2 linked regions of the Marichromatium purpuratum 984 genome follow. The main gene of each other region encodes a partner of the protein of the gene in region 2 in a complex. Links are inferred from orthologs where the notes say so. Each region holds a gene or a part of one and is shown on either strand. Other genes may lie near its edges.

Region 1 (5,501 bases), 3.6 Mb from region 2 along the record:
GCTGACACGTTCGGCCACACCCTTGAAGAACCAGAGGAACAGGCCGCCGAGCAGGATCGAAAAGAACATGGTGTCCAGATTGATCGCCCAGAAGCCCATCTCCGCGGCCTCCGCGCTGTTGTGCGCGAGCCCCAAGCCGTGCTCGGGGTGTAGACCGAAGGTGAGGTTGGTCAGATGGTGTTGAATGTATTGTTCAGCGGTGAGCGTTTCGGTAGCAGCCATCGATCATTCTCACTTCGTGTTTCGTTTGGCCTGTTGGGCCGCGATCAGGATCGGCATCACTTGCATGAGGAGGTAGGCCCCCAGCAATGCCGGTATGTTCAGGTCGTCGAATGTTGCGAAGGCAACGACGAACAAACCCAGGACCAACGCGATCTTTGCGACTTCGGCACGATAAAAACGCCTGACCAAACGCTCGGGCGCCTGGGCGCGATAAGCGCGAAAGACCCAGGCCGCGAGCATGGCGTTGGCCAGCAGGCAGGATCCAGAACCTATGAGGACCGATAGTGCAACGGAGCGACCGAACGGCAGGGCGAGTAGCACCGACACCAGGCTGAGGATCGTCTGTATTTTCAGGACGTTCCCGGCCTGAAGCGCATCCGGCTGTTGCATCAGATCATCGTGGTTTGGTTGAGCGCGTCGCTCACCGGACGCGAAGTATAGGGGATCGCTAATATCGGGTCAATGTAACCGCGGCGTGCTCGGAGCCTTGCCCGGCGCGGGTTTCGGGCCGATGACGAAGGCCTCGGTGAACTCGCCCTCGGGGCTGGATCCCTTTGATCGAAGCGGTGTTTCGCCATCCCTCTCGAAGGCGTCGACCTGACCCGGTGCACTGCTCAGCGGATGTGGCCGAGGATGCCGTCGAGTTCGTCGAGACTGGTGTAGCTGATCACCAGCTTGCCGTTGCCACGGCTGCCGTGCTGGATCTGCACCTCGGCGCCGAGCCGGTCGGTGAGATCGTTCTGCAGTCGGCGGATGTCGGGGTCGGTCTCTCCCTTCCGCCCCGCTGTCGCCACCGGGTTCTCGCCCTGTTGCTGCCGTCGCACCAGTCGCTCGGTGTCGCGCACCGAGAGTCCGCCGGCGACCACCTGCCGGGCGAGCGCGCACTGTACCTGCTCTTTGACCCCGAGCAGGGCACGGGCATGGCCCATCTCCAAGCGGCCATGGTCGAGGTGGTCCTTGACCTCGGGTTCGAGTTCGAGCAGGCGCAGCAGGTTGGAGATGGTGGTGCGCGACTTGCCGACCGCCTCGGCCACCTCCTGATGGGTGAGTTCGAACTCCTCGACCAGACGGTGCAGCGCGGTGGCCTCTTCCAGCGGATTGAGGTCGGCGCGCTGGATGTTCTCGATCAGCGCGATGGCCAGCGCGCTGGTGGCGTCGAGTTCGCGCACCAGTGCCGGGATCTCGCTGAGACCGGCCTGCTGACAGGCGCGCCAGCGCCGCTCGCCGGCGACGATCTCGTAGCGCCCCTCGGCCAGCGGTCGCGCCAGGATCGGCTGCAGCACGCCCTGGGCGCGGATCGACTCGGCCAACTCGCGCAGCGCCTCGGGGTCGAAGTCGCGGCGTGGTTGATAGCGCCCGCGCTGCAGCTGCTCGAGCGGCAGGCGCACGATGCGATCGCCGGGCTGGGCGGTGGCGACGGCCCCGGACTGGGAGGCGGTCTCGGCACCGCCACGGGTGGCGCCGAGCAGGGCGTCGAGTCCGCGCCCCAGCCCCTTCTTCTTGTTCGATCGGGTGGTTTCCTGGTCCATGTCAGGCGGCGTTGCGGCCCTTCTGCTGGCGGCGCAGCACCTCGCTGGCCAGCGCCATGTAGGCGATCGCGCCCTTGGAGGACGGATCATAGAGCTGGGCCGGCATGCCGTGGCTGGGGGCCTCGGCGAGGCGCACGTTGCGCGGGATGATGGTGCGGTAGACCTTGTCCTTGAAGTGCGTGATGAGCTGCGTCGAGACCTGGTTGGCGAGGTTGTTGCGCGGGTCGTGCATGGTGCGCAGGATGCCCTCGACACGCAGCGTCTCGTTGCGGTTGGCACGGATCTGCTCGATGGTGTCGAGCAGCGCCGAGAGCCCCTCGAGGGCGTAGTACTCGCACTGGATCGGGATCAGCACCCCGCGCGCGGCGACCAGGGCGTTGACGGTGAGCATGTTGAGCGAGGGCGGACAGTCGACGACCACCAGCTCATAGGCTTGGGCGGCGCGTTCGAGCACCCGCGCCAGACGGTGCTCGCGGTCGGGCGAGTCGATCAGCCCGACCTCGGCGGCGGTGAGATCGGCGTTGGCCGGCAGCAGGTCGAAACCGGGCGAGGGCTCGGTGATGCGCTGCAGGCAGTCGGCGATCGGGATATCGCTGAGCAGCAGGTCGCAGCTCGAGTGCTCGAGCGCGTGCTTGTCGACGCCACAGCCCATGGTGGCGTTGCCCTGGGGGTCGAGATCGACCAGCAGCACGCGTCGCTTCATCGCCGCCAGACAGGCGGCGAGGTTGACCGCGGTCGTCGTCTTGCCGACTCCGCCCTTCTGATTGGCGATGGCGATGATGTTGACCATGCTCGACTCAGTCGTTCTCGATGGCGATCAGGTGACGCGGGCCGTCGAGGAAGGGCACCTGCAGGCGGTGCACGGTGAACGGCTCGGTCGGTAGCTCGGCGGCGTCGACCTCGGGGTGGTGCGCGCGCATCAGCAGCAGCCGGCCCGGTGTGTCCAGCAGGCCGGTCTCGCGTACACGCAGCACGTCGGTGGCGGCAACCGCACGGCTGACAATGGTACTGAATTTTTCCCCCGGCCGGTACGTCTCGATCCGCGCCTGCACCGGCTCGGCGTTGGCGAGGCCGAGTTCGAGCACCGCCTGGCGCACGAAGCGCACCTTCTTGCCGTTGCTGTCGAGCAGCCGGACCCGGCACTCGGGGACGGCGATCGCCAGCACCAGACCGGGCAGGCCGGGGCCAGTGCCGAGGTCGAGCACGCGCTCGCCGAGCAGGTGCGGCAGCACCGCCAGGCTGTCGAGCAGGTGACGCACCACCATCTCGTCGGGGTCGCGTACCGCAGTGAGGTTGTAGGCGCGGTTCCAGCGCACCAGCAACTGCAGATAGTCGATCAGCTGGTTGTGCTGGGCCGCCGTCGGCGCGATCCCCAGCGCCGCGCAGCCGGCCTGCAGCCGCTCGCCGAGGCGCTCGCGCTGGGCCGGGGTGAGATCGGTGTTCGCGCCGCTCATGCCGGGTGCCGCTTGAGATGGATCAGCAGCAGCGACACCGCCGCCGGGGTCACCCCGGGGATGCGTGCGGCCTGACCGATGGTGGCCGGACGGGTCTGACAGAGCTTCTCGCGCACCTCGGCGGAGAGACCGCGCACCGCGGCGAAATCGAAGGTCTCGGGCAAGGACTTGTCCTCCTGGGCGCGCTGACGGGCGATCTCGTCGCGCTGGCGGGCGATGTAACCGGCATAGCGGGTCTGGATCTCGACCTGCTCGGCGACCTCGGGGGCGACCGGGTGATCCGCGGTATCGATCAACACGTTGACCCCGGCGTGGTCGACGCCGGGACGGGCGAGCAGGTCGAGCGCGCGCGTCTCGCGCCGCAGCGGCTCGCCGAGCACCGCCTGCATGTGTGCCGGGTCGATCCGGTCGGGACGGACGATGGCTGCGGCGAGGCGCGCGCGCTCGCGCTCGATCGCCTCGCGCTTGGCCTCGAAGCGCGCCCAGCGTTCGTCGTCGACCAACCCGAGCGCGCGTCCGCTCTCGGTCAGGCGCAGGTCGGCGTTGTCCTCGCGCAGCATCAGCCGGTACTCGGCGCGGCTGGTGAACATGCGATAGGGCTCGTTGGTGCCGCGGGTGACCAGATCATCGACCATCACCCCGATGTAGGCCTCGTCGCGACGCGGCACCCAGGGCGACTCTTCGCGCAGCCGGCGCACCGCGTTGATGCCGGCGAGCAGCCCCTGGGCGGCGGCCTCCTCGTAGCCGGTGGTGCCGTTGATCTGACCGGCGAGGAACAGCCCCTGGAGCTGGCGCGTCTCCAGCCCCGGGGCGAGGTCGCGCGGATCGAAGAAGTCGTACTCGATGGCATAGCCGGGGCGGGTGATGTGGGCCTGCTCCAGCCCCGGGATCGAGCGTACCAGCGCCTCCTGCACGTCGTAGGGCAGGCTGGTGGAGATGCCGTTGGGATAGACCTCGTGGGTGTCGAGCCCCTCGGGCTCGAGGAACACCTGGTGCGAGTCCTTGTCGGCGAAGCGTACGATCTTGTCCTCGATCGAGGGACAGTAACGCGGGCCGATGCTGTCGATCACCCCGGTGTAGAGCGGCGAGCGCGACAGCCCGGCGCGGATGATCTCGTGGGTGTGGGCATTGGTATAGGCGATGTGACAGCTCACCTGCGGCGGGTGCTCGGCGGCGCTGCCGAGGAAGGAGAACACCGGCACCGGGTCGTCGCCGGGCTGCTCGGCGAGCCGTGTGTAGTCGATGCTGCGCGCGTCGAGACGCGGCGGCGTGCCGGTCTTGAGCCGCTCGATCCGCGGCATCAGTTCACGCAGTCGCGCGGCCAGGGCGTTGGACGGTGGATCCCCGGCGCGCCCGCCCTCATAGTTGCTGAGACCGATATGGATGCGCCCGCCGAGAAAGGTGCCGACAGTCAGCACCACCGCCCGGGCACGGAAGCGCAGTCCCATCTGGGTGCTGACCCCGGCCACCCGGTCGCCCTCGACGATGAGGTCGTCGACGGTCTGCTGGAACACCCGCAGCCCGGGCTGGGACTCGAGCGCCGCGCGCACCACGGTGCGATAGCGGATGCGGTCGGCCTGGGCGCGGGTGGCGCGCACCGCCGGACCCTTGCTGGCGTTGAGGGTGCGGAACTGGATCCCGGCGCGGTCGGTGGCGCGTGCCATCAGCCCGCCGAGGGCGTCGATCTCGCGCACCAGATGGCCCTTGCCGATACCGCCGATGGCGGGGTTGCAGCTCATGTTGCCGAGGGTGTCGACGTTCTGCGTCAGCAGCAGGGTCTGCGCGCCTGCGCGTGCCGCCGCGAGCGCCGCCTCGGTGCCCGCGTGACCGCCTCCAACCACGATGACGTCGTACTGATCGCTCGCAAACATGTCAGGGAACCCGATCCGATGAAGCCCTTCAGTTTAACCCATATCCATGCGCGCGCGGCGGCGCCGGGAGCCTCTGCATGAACCGACCCGAACCTCGCCCCGTCCCCGCGTCGCCGGTCGATCGCTGCGGCGCGGTGCTCGAGGCCGCCGCCGCGGTGATCCTCGGCAAGGAGCACGAGTTGCGCCTGGCGTTGACCTGTCTGCTCGCGCGCGGCCACCTGCTGATCGAGGACCTGCCCGGGGTCGGCAAGACCACGCTCGCACACCTGCTGGCGCGACTGCTCGGGCTGGAGTACGCGCGCATCCAGTTCACCAGCGACCTGCTCCCGGCCGACGTCATCGGGGTGGCGGTCTACGACCGCGCCAGCGAGTCCTTCCGCTTCCACCCCGGTCCGGTGTTCTCCCAGCTGGTGCTTGCCGACGAG
Region 2 (11,125 bases):
TCGCCAACTATCTCGCGCGTCACGGCTGGCGCGTCGGCGGCCCGGTGGCGGTCCCCCTGGAGCAGCCGCCAGCGACCATGCCGGCAGTGGTGCGCAAGGCGCCGCGCGCACCCGCGACCACCCTCGGCGCGCTGCGCGCTGCCGGCATCGACCCGATGGCCGCAACCGGGCTCGCACCGGAGACGCCGGCCAACCTGATGTGTCTGGATGGCGGCGCGGCAGGCGAGCGCTGCTGGATCAGCTTCGCCAACTTCTACGCCATCACCCGCTACAACCACAGCAACCTCTACGCCATGGCCGTGCACCAGTTGAGCGAGGCGATCGGGGAGACGCCGCCATGAGCGCGCCCCGCAGCGCGATCGATCAACAGGCGCGGTCGCAGGGGAGGATCCGCATGTCCATACCGTCCGCTCGTCCATCGCACCGTCCGCTGCTGATCGCACTGGCGATCGGTGCAGCCGCGCTCGGCGGCTGTGCCAGCCAGCCGGGTCAACACCAGCTCGACGCCTTCGACGACGTCCCGCCGGAGATCGCCAGCATCCCCGACGCCGTCCCCAAGGTCGAACCCAGGTCCCGATACGGCAACCCCAAGTCCTACGAGGTCTTCGGCAAGCGCTACTACACCAAGGCGAGCAGCCGCGGACACGTCGAGCGGGGCCTGGCCTCCTGGTACGGCAAGGACTTCCACGGTCGTCGCACCAGCTCGGGCGAGCCCTATGACATGCACGCCATGACCGCAGCGCACAAGACGCTCCCCCTGCCGACCTATGCCCGGGTGACCAATCTCGAGAACGGCCGCAGCGTGGTGGTGCGGATCAACGATCGCGGCCCCTTCCACGGCTCGCGCGTCATCGACCTGTCCTATACCGCAGCGACCAAGCTCGGCATGGCGCGCAAGGGCACCGCCATGGTCGAGGTCCGCGCCATCGACCCACGACGACCGGATGCCGACCCCGGCCCGCTGGTGGCGGGTGGCGAGCACGCGCCGCAGCGTGCACGCGACACCACTCCCCCGGCGTCCGAGCCCGCCAGGGCGACGACCAAGCCGGTCACGACTGCGGCGCGTACCACGGAGGGCGGCAGCGGTGGCCTCTATGTCCAGGTCGGCGCCTTCGGTGACCCGCGCAACGCCGAGCGGCTGCGCTCCCGGCTGCGCCCGGAACTCGGCGACCCGATCCTGGTCGAGAACAGCCGCAGCGCCGGCAGCGCGCTCTATCGGGTGCGCATCGGTCCGCTGGCCTCGCGCACCGAGGCCAGCGCCCTGACCGAACGCCTGGCGGGGCTCGGCATCGCCGAGACCCGTCTGGTACAGAACTGACCCTCGGGTCCGCCCAACCGGCGGCGCCGTCACGCCGCCGGCGCCCGACCACCCCCGTCCTCACCGATCCCAGCAATCGGGATCACGGTCGAGCGATCCCCAAGACAGCGACAGCAAGGTTAGAATACCCCGTGATGACACGCCCCCACGCCGAACCCGGACACCCCATGAAGTCACGTATCCAGTCCCTCGTCCTGATCGTCCTGCTGTGCCTGCACCCGGTGCTGGCGAGCGCCGCGCCGCAAATCCCGGCACCGCCGCAGCTCGACGCCAAGGGCTATCTGTTGATCGACTTCAACACCGGTCAGGTGCTCGCCGACATCAATGCCGACGAGCGTCTGGAACCGGCCAGCCTGACCAAGATCATGACCGGCTACGTGGTCTTTCGCGAACTCGCCGAGGGCAACATCCGTCTCGACGATCAGGTGCTGGTCAGCGAGAAGGCGTGGCGTACCGGCGGCTCGCGGATGTTCATCGAGGTCGGCACCCAGGTCAGCGTCGAGGACCTGCTCAAGGGCATGATCATCCAGTCGGGCAACGACGCCAGCGTCGCCCTCGCCGAGCACGTCGCCGGCAGCGTCGAGGCCTTCGCCAACCTGATGAACGCCCATGCCCGCCGACTGGGGATGACCAACAGTCACTTCACCAATCCCAACGGCCTGCCCGACCCCGATCTCTACACCACCGCACGCGACATCGCCCGCGTCACCATAGCGATCATCCGCGAGTTCCCGCAGTACTACGCCTGGTACAGCAGCCGCGATTTCACCTACAACGACATCACCCAGCCCAACCGCAACCCGTTGCTGCGTCGCGACCCCTCGGCCGATGGCGTCAAGACCGGCTACACCCGCGCCGCCGGCTACTGTCTGGTCGGCTCGGCCAAGCGTGACGACCAACGATTGGTCTCGGTGCTGATGGGCGCACCCAGCCCCAATGCCCGCGCCACCTCCAGCCTGGCGCTGCTCAACTACGGCTTCCGCTTCTACGAGAGTCACCGTCTCTACCCGGCCGGTCAGCCGGTCGAGCACCTGCGGGTGTGGTACGGAGAGCAGGAGGTGCTGTCGGTGGGGCCGGCGACGGATGTGTTTGCGACCATTCCGCGCGGCGACTATGGTCAACTCAGCGCCCGCATCGAGCGCACCGCCGAACTCACCGCCCCGATCGCCGTCGGCGCACGCATCGGCGACCTGGTGGTCGACAACGCCGGGCGCGAACTGACGCGAGTCCCTCTGGTCGCGCTCGAGGCGGTGCCCGAGGGGGGCTTGGTGCGCAAGGCGAAGGACCATCTGCTGCGCATGTTCTGATGCCGGCCCGAGCCGGCGGAGCGAGCGCATGAACGAGCTTTATCTCAACGGTCGTTTCCTGCCGCCCGAGGCGGCGCAGGTCTCCGTGCTCGATCGCGGCTTCCTGTTCGGCGACGGCGTCTACGAGGTCGTGCCCAGCTATGGTGGTCACTTCCTCCGTCTCGACCAGCATCTGGCACGGCTCGGGCGCAGTCTCGCAGCGATCGGGCTCGATGACCCGCTCGGACCCGAGGGCTGGCAACGGGTGGCGCGCCGGCTGGTCGGCGAGCCACCGGCCCCGGATCAGAGCCTTTATCTGCAGATCACCCGCGGGGCGGCGCCGACCCGCGATCACCGCTTCCCGACGGGGGTCAGGCCGACGGTCTTGGCGATGAGCACACCGCTCGCCCCACGCGACCCGGCGATCGCCCGCGACGGCATCCGCTGCATCACCCGGCCCGATATCCGCTGGCAGCGCTGCGACATCAAGTCGACCTCGTTGCTCGGGGCGGTGCTGATGCGCCAGGAGGCGAGCGCGGCCGGCGCCGACGAGACCATCATGCTGCGCGACGGGCTGGTCACCGAGGCCGCCGCAGCCAACGTCTTCGTGGTCCAGGGGCAGCGGCTGCTGACCCCGCCCTGCGATCACCGTCTGCTCGCCGGGATCACCCGCGAGCTGGCGCTGCGACTCGCCGCGAGCGGTGAGATCGCCTTCTCCGAACAACCGATTGAGGACGCCCAGCTGCGCACCGCCGACGAGATCTGGCTCGGCAGCTCGACGCGCGAGTTGGTGCCGGTCACCCGGCTCGACGACCAGCCGGTCGGCGACGGCCGACCGGGACCACTCTGGCGACGCATGGACGCCCTCTATCAGGACTACAAGTCACAGGTACGCAACGGTCATGTCCGATTCTGAAGAAACCCTGCTCGAATTCCCCTGCCGCTTCCCGATCAAGGCGATGGGCCGCGCCAGCGACGACTTCCAGACGCTGGTCGTCGACATCGTCGAGCGTCATGCCCCCGGCGTCGAGGCCACGGCGATCAGCACCCGTCCCAGCAACGGCGGCAAGTGGCTGGCGGTGACGGTCACCATCGAGGCGCACAGCAAGGCGCAGCTCGACGCCATCTATGCCGAGCTGACCGCGCACGAGCGCGTGGTCTGGGCACTGTGAGCGAGGCGGGGGAGGGAGCGCGCCAGCAGACGCTGTTGATCCGGCGGCTGCCGGGGCTGCAGGACTATGCCGCGACCCTGGAGGCGATGCGTCGCTTCACCGACGCCCGTGACGAGGACTCGCTCGACGAGCTGTGGCTGCTCGAGCACCCGCCGGTGTTCACCCTCGGTCAGGCCGGGCGCCGCGAGCACCTGCTCGCCACCGGCGACATCCCGGTGGTGCAGGTCGATCGCGGCGGTCAGGTCACCTATCACGGCCCCGGCCAGCTGGTCGCCTATCTGCTGTTCGATCTGAGACGCGCCGGGATCGGCGTCAAGCGGCTGGTCAACATGCTCGAGCAGACGGTGATCGAGCTGCTGCGCGACTACGGCGTGGATGCCGAGCGTCGCGACAACGCCCCCGGGGTCTATGTCGCGGGCGCCAAGATCGCCTCGCTCGGGCTGAGGGTGCGCAACGCTCGCAGCTATCACGGGCTGGCGCTCAACGTCGCCATGGAACTCGAGCCCTTCGACCGGATCAATCCCTGCGGCTACACCGGGCTGGCGATGACCCAGCTCTCGGAGTTCGTCGCCGGGATCGGGGTGACCGACGTCGCCGGCCGACTGGTCGACACCCTCACGCGGGTGTTCGACCTGGAGCCGCGCTGGGCACGCTGAACCGGTTCAGCAGCACTCGAGCTCGATGCACTCGAGCAGGTGCAACCCGGCATCGTCGTCGTGGTGCTCGAACAGCTCGCGCAGTACGTTGACCTGACTGCCGATCAGGTACAGCCCGTCCTGACCGCGCGCCTCGGTCTCGGCGAGCTTGGTCGCGACATAGTCATGCAGCGGTGATGGGTTGGTGTTGTGCTCGATACAGGCGCGGATGCGCTCGATGCAGCCGTCGACCCGCGACTCACAGTCGATATCGACGAAACTCACATATCTGTCGTTGGTGTGCGTCGTCTCGTTCAAGGCCCTCTACCTCTGGTGATCGTTCAACCTGGGCCACGACCGATCCCGTCGCCATGATCGCGCCGCAATCATGGGCAGCGGCCCGCCGCGACGTGCGGACGGGATCGGCCAGTCGCCTGATCACCCGTAAGGCAAAAATCGCGCCTTAACCCTCAGCGCACCCCGCTCACCGGCCGCATCTCGCGATCGCAGGCGCCGCCGACCCGAGCGATGACGCCGTCTCCGTCGCGATCACAGTCACTCCCACGGTCGATCACCCGACAGCGGATCTCGAGCGGCTCGCCAGCATCGGCCCAGTGCGGAATCTTGCGATAGCGACCGATGCTGTCGTCAAGCCGACAACCGGCAGGGATGCCATAGGGGCGACAATCGCTCGGAGCTCGCAGGCTGACCTTGCGCCCGTCGACGACGAAGCCGGGATAGCGGTCCTCGACCCAGGTGCGATCGCGCGTCTCCAGCTCGTCGAAGCGGAACTGCTTGAAGCGATAACCGGTGCCGACCGTCTCGCCGACCTCGATGCGGGTGTTGGCGATCACCGCGAAGTCGTCGCCGCTGCGGGCGACGGCGCCGGACATGTACTCGACACGTGGGTGCTCGGGAAAGCACTTGCCCATCGCCGGGGCGTGATAGTAGTGACGCACCCGCTTGAGCTTGGCCAGGTCGGTGCCGGGGAAGACCGCGCGCAGGTCGTCGTCGTCACCATAGAGGATGCGTTCGACGTCGCCGACGCTCTGCGCATACATCGCCTGCAACTTGGCGAAGCGCGGCTCGTCGGCGAGGTCCGGGCGCAGATAGCAGGCGGTCAGGCCGGAGATCTGGGTGAGGAACTCGTCCCAGATGTTGTACTGCGAGACCTTGGAGGCGACCCCCTGGAAGTCGCCGGGGAAGGTACAACCGATGTGTCGCGGACACTGGCCGACGGCACGGTTGCGGATGGTCAGCGCGACGATGTTGCGCTCACAGGCGCCATAGGCGTTGCAGCCGCGCGCATGATGGCCCTCGAACAGCGCGGTGCGCAGGGTGTAGTCGAGGTGCTTGGCGCGCGCCAGGGTGGTCAGCGGCAACTCGCCGCGGCGCCTGGCCAGATAATCCTCCCAGGCCCGCTCCAGGGCGCCGCGCCGTCCGCTCAGCCGGGCATTGGCGCGGGCGCACTCGGAGGAGGCGTGAAAGTCACGGACGATGCGATCGAGCTGACTCGACGCGGCCGGGGGCGTCGCGCCCGGTCGAGCAGCCGGCGGCGGGGTGAAGAAGGGCGCCTTTTCCATGGCATAGAGCTGACGGACATCGATCACCCCGCGCACCCCGGCCTCACAGTGATGGTTCTCCACCTCCAGCCCCTTGCGTCGCTCGATCGCCGCGAGGAAGCGCGCGCGCGCCTCGGGACCGGCACGACGCGGGTCGACCACCACCTCGAAGCCGACATAGGGCGTGCCCGAGGCATCGGTGAGCGGCGCGCCGTCGCGGATCACCAGACAGGGGATCAGCGAGGTGCCCTGGGCGAGGGTGCCGATCGGCGCCCCGGGGTCGCCCGGGCGAAAGCGCTCGGCGCTGTAATAGGGCACCTCGACAGGGCCATTGAAGGCATAGAGGGTCATCACCGGGGTGGCGGGGATCCCGGCCCGCACCTGGACCGAGACGACGAGCAACGCGAGCGCGCCGAGCAGTTTACGCATGGGGTCGATTCCTGACAGAGGGTTCACCGGCCAAGCCTCACGGCCGATCCGGAATTACAGCATACCGGCCCGCTTGATGGCCAAATAGCGGTCGGCGAGCGCCGCCGGCAGCTGCCCCGGGAGCAGGTCGAGCACCTGGACCCCGCGCCGACGCAGCCGCGCGCAGCGCACCCGCCGCCGCTCGCGCCAATCGCGCAGGGCATGAAAGCGCAGTGCATCCGACAGGTCGCACAACGGCTGGTTCAACGCCCCGTCCAGCGAGCGCTCGCGCAGATCGGCGAGCAGCAGCAGATGGTCGCGACCGAGCAGTCGCGCCGCCTGCTCCAGTCCCTCTTGATCCTCGTCGCGCCCGCAGGTGATCAACACCACCAGGGCACGACGGCGCAGCCGTTGTTGCAGCGTGGCGGCGGCGAGCAGTGGGTCGGCCGCCTCCAGCGTCGGCTGCAGGTCGTAGCAGTCATCGAGCAAGCGGCGCAACGCCGGCTGCCCCTGACGCGGCGGACACCAGCGATGCGTCCCGCCATAGCTCATCAGCCCCACCGCATCGCCCTGGCGCACCGCCAGAGCGGCCACCAGCAACAAGGCGGCGAGCGCCGCATCGAGGTGTCCGGCGCCAGCGCCGAGATGGCGCATGTGCCGACCGCAGTCGAGCAGGAACACCAGTTGCTGATCGCGCGACTCACGGTACTCACGCGAGATCGGGCGCTGCGCGCGAGCGCTCGCCTTCCAGTCGATCTGACGCAGCAGATCGCCGGCACGATAGTCGCGCAGCTGGTGAAAGTCGCCGTCGCTGCCGCGTCGCTGGTGCGGGTGCACCCCGACGCCGAGTCGCGCGTCCTGCGCCGCCAAGGCGATCCCGCGACGCAGCGCCGTGAGTGCCGGCACCACCCGCACCCGCTCCGACAAGACGAGCCGGTGCCGACAGCGCCACAGCCCGAGCGACGAGTAGAGCGCCAGATCGACCCCGGTGAAGACGACATCGCCCCGCGTCACGGGCCGCAGCCGATAGTCCAGACGCGCCTCACCCAGCGGGGACAGCAGCAGACTAGCGGGCAGCCCGGCGACCTCGAAGGTGGCCGGGTGCAGGTCATGCATCAGCAGCCGCAACCGCCGCCGCGCAGTCGAGCGCACCACCAACCCCACCGCACACCACTCACCCTGCGACAGGGTCCCCGGCAGCGTCCGCTCGACCTGCGGCACCGGCGTCCGCCACAGCACCAGGACATCGCCCAGCACGACCACCGCGAGCAGCCCGCCATAGCCCCACCACAGGGGCCCGGCAGCCGGCCACCAGAGCGCCACCAGAGCGATCAGCGTCCAGCCGACGAACAACCAGGACAGAACAGGGGTCAGACGCATCCGTGACTCCGCAGGAAAACCATGGGCAACACGATAACCCAGAGTCGCGCGATTGAAACTCGGCCGATTCGAGGTTCAGGCGGCCAGGTACCAGCCGTCAGCCGTCAGCCATCAGCCATCAGCCATCAGCCATCAGCCGTCAGCCGTCAGCCGTCAGCCGTCAGCCGTCAGCCGTCAGCCGTCAGCCGTCAGCCGTCAGCCGTCAGCCGTCAGCCGTCAGCCGTCAGCCGTCAGCCGTCAGCCGTCAGCCGTCAGCCGTCAGCCGTCAGCCGTCAGCCGTCAGCCGTCAGCCGTCAGCCGTCAGCCGTCAGCCGTCAGTGAGTGTGCGTCCTCGACGACGGCGCCACTTGTCATCGGCTGACGGCTGATCGCTCGGCGCCGCGCCAGCGCGGTCGACCGGGCAAAGCGCAGCGTGCCCGGCGAGACCCGGCCACCCTCGGCCAGAGGATTCGAACCGCCAGGGCAGGTCGAATCGCCAAGCCCCAAGGGGTTGCAGCCGCCGGCAGGCGTGCGACCTCGACGACGGCGTCGCCTTCCGCCTGCTGGCGACTGGCGACTGGCGACTGGCGGCTGAACCCTACTTGCCGATACAGAAGCTGGAGAAGATGCGCCCGAGCAGGTCTTCAGAGGTGAAGCGGCCGGTGATCTCGCCGAGCGCGCGCTGGGCGAGGTGGAGTTCCTCGGCGACCAGCTCGGCGCCGACGCCCGCGGCCTGGGCGCGGGCGGCCGACTCCAGTGCGGCAAGGCCCTGGCGCAAGGCGTCGAGATGGCGACGGCGGGCGGTGAAGGCTCCCTCGGGACGGGCACCGACCCCGGCAACCGCCTTGAGGTGTTCGCGCAGCAACTCGAGCCCGCGTCCCTCGCGCAGCGACAGCGCGATCTCGGTGGCGCCCTCACGCTCGTCGCAACCCGGCTCGGCGCCGGTCAGGTCGATCTTGTTGCGCAACCGGGTGATGCGCACCCCCTCGGGCAGGCTCGCGGCGGTCTCGGGATCCGGCCCCTGGGTAGCGTCGTAGACCCACAGCACCAGGTCGGCGCGACCGAGCTGCTCGCGGGCACGACGCACCCCCTCGCGCTCGACCGGGTCGTCGCTGTTGCGGATGCCGGCGGTATCGATGATGCGCAGCGGCAGACCGTCGATCTGGATGTCGCTATGCAGCAGGTCACGGGTGGTGCCGGGGATATCGGTGACGATGGCGGTGTCGGCCCCGGAGAGGGCATTGAGCAGGCTCGACTTGCCGGCGTTGGGGGCGCCGGCAATCACCACCGAGAGCCCCTCGCGGATACGACAGCCCTGGTGCGCCTCGGCGAGCACCGCACGGGTCATGGCGATCAGCTCGGCGAGATCGGCGGCGATCCGCGACTCGTCGCCGGGATCGATCTCCTCCTCGCTGAAGTCGAGCGTGGCCTCGAGATAGGTGCGCAGCCGCACCAGCCGCTCGACCAACGCCTCGATCCGCCGCGAGAAGGCGCCCTGCAGGCTGTTGCCGGCGAGCCGGGCGGCGAGCGCGGAGGCGCTCTCGATGAGATCGGCGACGGCCTCGGCCTGGGCGAGATCGAGCTTGCCGTTGAGGAAGGCGCGCTCGGTGAACTCGCCGGGACGCGCTGGGCGGGCGCCGAGTTCGAGACAGCGCTGCAGCAGCAGGTCCATCACCACCGGACCGCCGTGTCCCTGGAGTTCGAGCACGTCCTCGCCGGTGAAGGAGGCAGGGGCGACGAAGCGCAGCGCGATGCCGGCATCGATGAAGCCACCCGCGGCGTCGCGGAAGACGCCGAAATGGGCCTGACGGGGGGCGGGTAGGGCGCCGAGCAGGGCGTGGGCGATCGCGGCAACGCCCGCACCGCTGACCCGGACGATACCGACACCCCCGACGCCGGGCGGGGTGGCGACGGCGGCGATGGTGTCGGCGGTCATCGGGTCAGCGCTTCTGCTTGGCCGTGCCAGCACCCTGTTCGATCTGACGGGTGATGTGCCACTGCTGGGCGATCGAGATGATGTTGTTGACCGTCCAGTAGAGCACCAGACCCGCCGGGAAGAAGGCGAAGAACACGGTGAAGACGAACGGCAGCGCCATCATGATCTTGGCCTGCATCGGGTCCGGCGGCGGCGGGTTGAGCTTCTGCTGCACGAACATCGACACGCCCATGATCAACGGCAGGACGTAGTAGGGATCGGGCGCGGAGAGATTGTCGAGCCAGAGCACGAAGGGCGCCTGCCGCATCTCGACGCTCTCGAGCAGCACCCAGTAGAGCGAGATGAACACCGGGATCTGCACCAGGATCGGCAGACAGCCGCCGAGCGGGTTGATCTTCTCGGTCTTGTAGAGTTCCATCATCGCCTGGTTGAGGCGCTGCTTGTCGTCGCCGTAGCGATCCTTGATGGCCTGCAGGCGCGGGGTGAGCTTGCGCATGTTGGCCATCGAGCGATAGCTGGTCTCGGAGAGCTTGAAGAAGGCCAGCTTGATCAGGATGGTGAGCACGATGATCGCCCAGCCCCAGTTGCCGACCAGGGCGTGGATCTTCTCCAGCACCCAGAAGATCGGCTGCGCGATCACCGTCAGCCAGCCGTAGTCGACCGCCAGCTCGAGTCCGGGGGCGATGGCGGCGAGGTCGTCCTGCAGCTTGGGACCGACGAACAGCCGGTTGTCGAAGCTGTGGGTGGCGCCCGCGGGGATGCTCACCGCCGGCGAGTACTTGCCGATGATATAGCGCGAGTCACCGACGACCTTGGTGTAGAAGGTCTCCTGGACCTGACGCGGTGGGATCCACGCGGCCATGAAGTAGTGCTGGATCATCGCGATCCAGCCATCGGTCACGCTGCGATCGAGCTTGCCGTCGCGCATGTCGTCGAAGGACACCTTCTTGTACTTCTCTTCGGGGCTGTAGTAGACGCCGCCGGTGAAGGTGTGGACGAAGCTCGGCTCGTTGGGATCGTAGAAGTCGGTGCGCTGGAGCTGGTTGTACTCGCGCGCCACCAGCGCCGCATCGGTGGTGTTGGTCACCCGCTGCGCGGTGTCGATGACATAGCTGCCACGCTCGAAGGTGTAGACACGCTCGACGGCGACGCCATTCTCGCCCTGCCAGCGCAACACCACCTGGAGTCGATCCTGGCCGTCCTCGAGCCGGTACTCGGACTGCTCGGCGGTGAATCGCGCCTCGTGGGTCGGCAGCGCGCCGGCCTGCTGGCCGAGCAGTCCCGACTGGGCGACGAACATGTTCGGCGGCACCGGCTTCATCAGCCGGAACTTGTCTTCGGGGCGCTCGGGCACCACCGCATAGTCGAGCAGCCAGGCGCTGGAGATGGTCCCGCCCTGGGGCGAGATCTCGAGACGCAGCACGTCGGTCTCGACGACCACGGGCGCGG

The links.
Region 1: the proteins of mnmE (region 2) and mnmG are in contact, whole or in part, in a solved structure (PDB 9HIP), measured with the Escherichia coli proteins. The link is inferred for Marichromatium purpuratum 984 from one-to-one orthologs.

What each region holds. Positions count from the first base shown.
Region 1 is NZ_CP007031.1:131,088-136,588, forward strand. What follows is about bases 2,640-5,501. They hold mnmG (tRNA uridine-5-carboxymethylaminomethyl(34) synthesis enzyme MnmG), read right to left. Parts: upstream 5,077-5,501; coding sequence 3,202-5,076; downstream 2,640-3,201. Other genes in these bases: rsmG (16S rRNA (guanine(527)-N(7))-methyltransferase RsmG), read right to left, coding at 2,640-3,205; MARPU_RS00635 (AAA family ATPase), read left to right, coding at 5,154-5,501. Also shown: atpB (F0F1 ATP synthase subunit A), read right to left, coding at 1-222; MARPU_RS00610 (ATP synthase subunit I), read right to left, coding at 232-612; MARPU_RS00615 (ParB/RepB/Spo0J family partition protein), read right to left, coding at 837-1,751; MARPU_RS00620 (ParA family protein), read right to left, coding at 1,753-2,541; more of rsmG, read right to left, coding at 2,549-2,639. UniProt on the Escherichia coli protein: NAD-binding protein involved in the addition of a carboxymethylaminomethyl (cmnm) group at the wobble position (U34) of certain tRNAs, forming tRNA-cmnm(5)s(2)U34.
Region 2 is NZ_CP007031.1:3,766,956-3,778,080, forward strand. What follows is about bases 7,508-10,356. They hold mnmE (tRNA uridine-5-carboxymethylaminomethyl(34) synthesis GTPase MnmE), read right to left. Parts: upstream 9,677-10,356; coding sequence 8,339-9,676; downstream 7,508-8,338. Other genes in these bases: MARPU_RS16415 (DUF58 domain-containing protein), read right to left, coding at 7,508-7,761; yidC (membrane protein insertase YidC), read right to left, coding at 9,681-10,356. Also shown: mltB (lytic murein transglycosylase B), read left to right, coding at 1-341; MARPU_RS16380 (septal ring lytic transglycosylase RlpA family protein), read left to right, coding at 395-1,318; MARPU_RS16385 (D-alanyl-D-alanine carboxypeptidase family protein), read left to right, coding at 1,486-2,625; MARPU_RS16390 (D-amino acid aminotransferase), read left to right, coding at 2,654-3,520; MARPU_RS16395 (YbeD family protein), read left to right, coding at 3,507-3,776; lipoyl(octanoyl) transferase LipB, read left to right, coding at 3,773-4,432; N(2)-fixation sustaining protein CowN, read right to left, coding at 4,439-4,729; MARPU_RS16410 (hypothetical protein), read right to left, coding at 4,882-6,402; more of MARPU_RS16415, read right to left, coding at 6,457-7,507; more of yidC, read right to left, coding at 10,357-11,125. UniProt on the Escherichia coli protein: Exhibits a very high intrinsic GTPase hydrolysis rate. Involved in the addition of a carboxymethylaminomethyl (cmnm) group at the wobble position (U34) of certain tRNAs, forming tRNA-cmnm(5)s(2)U34.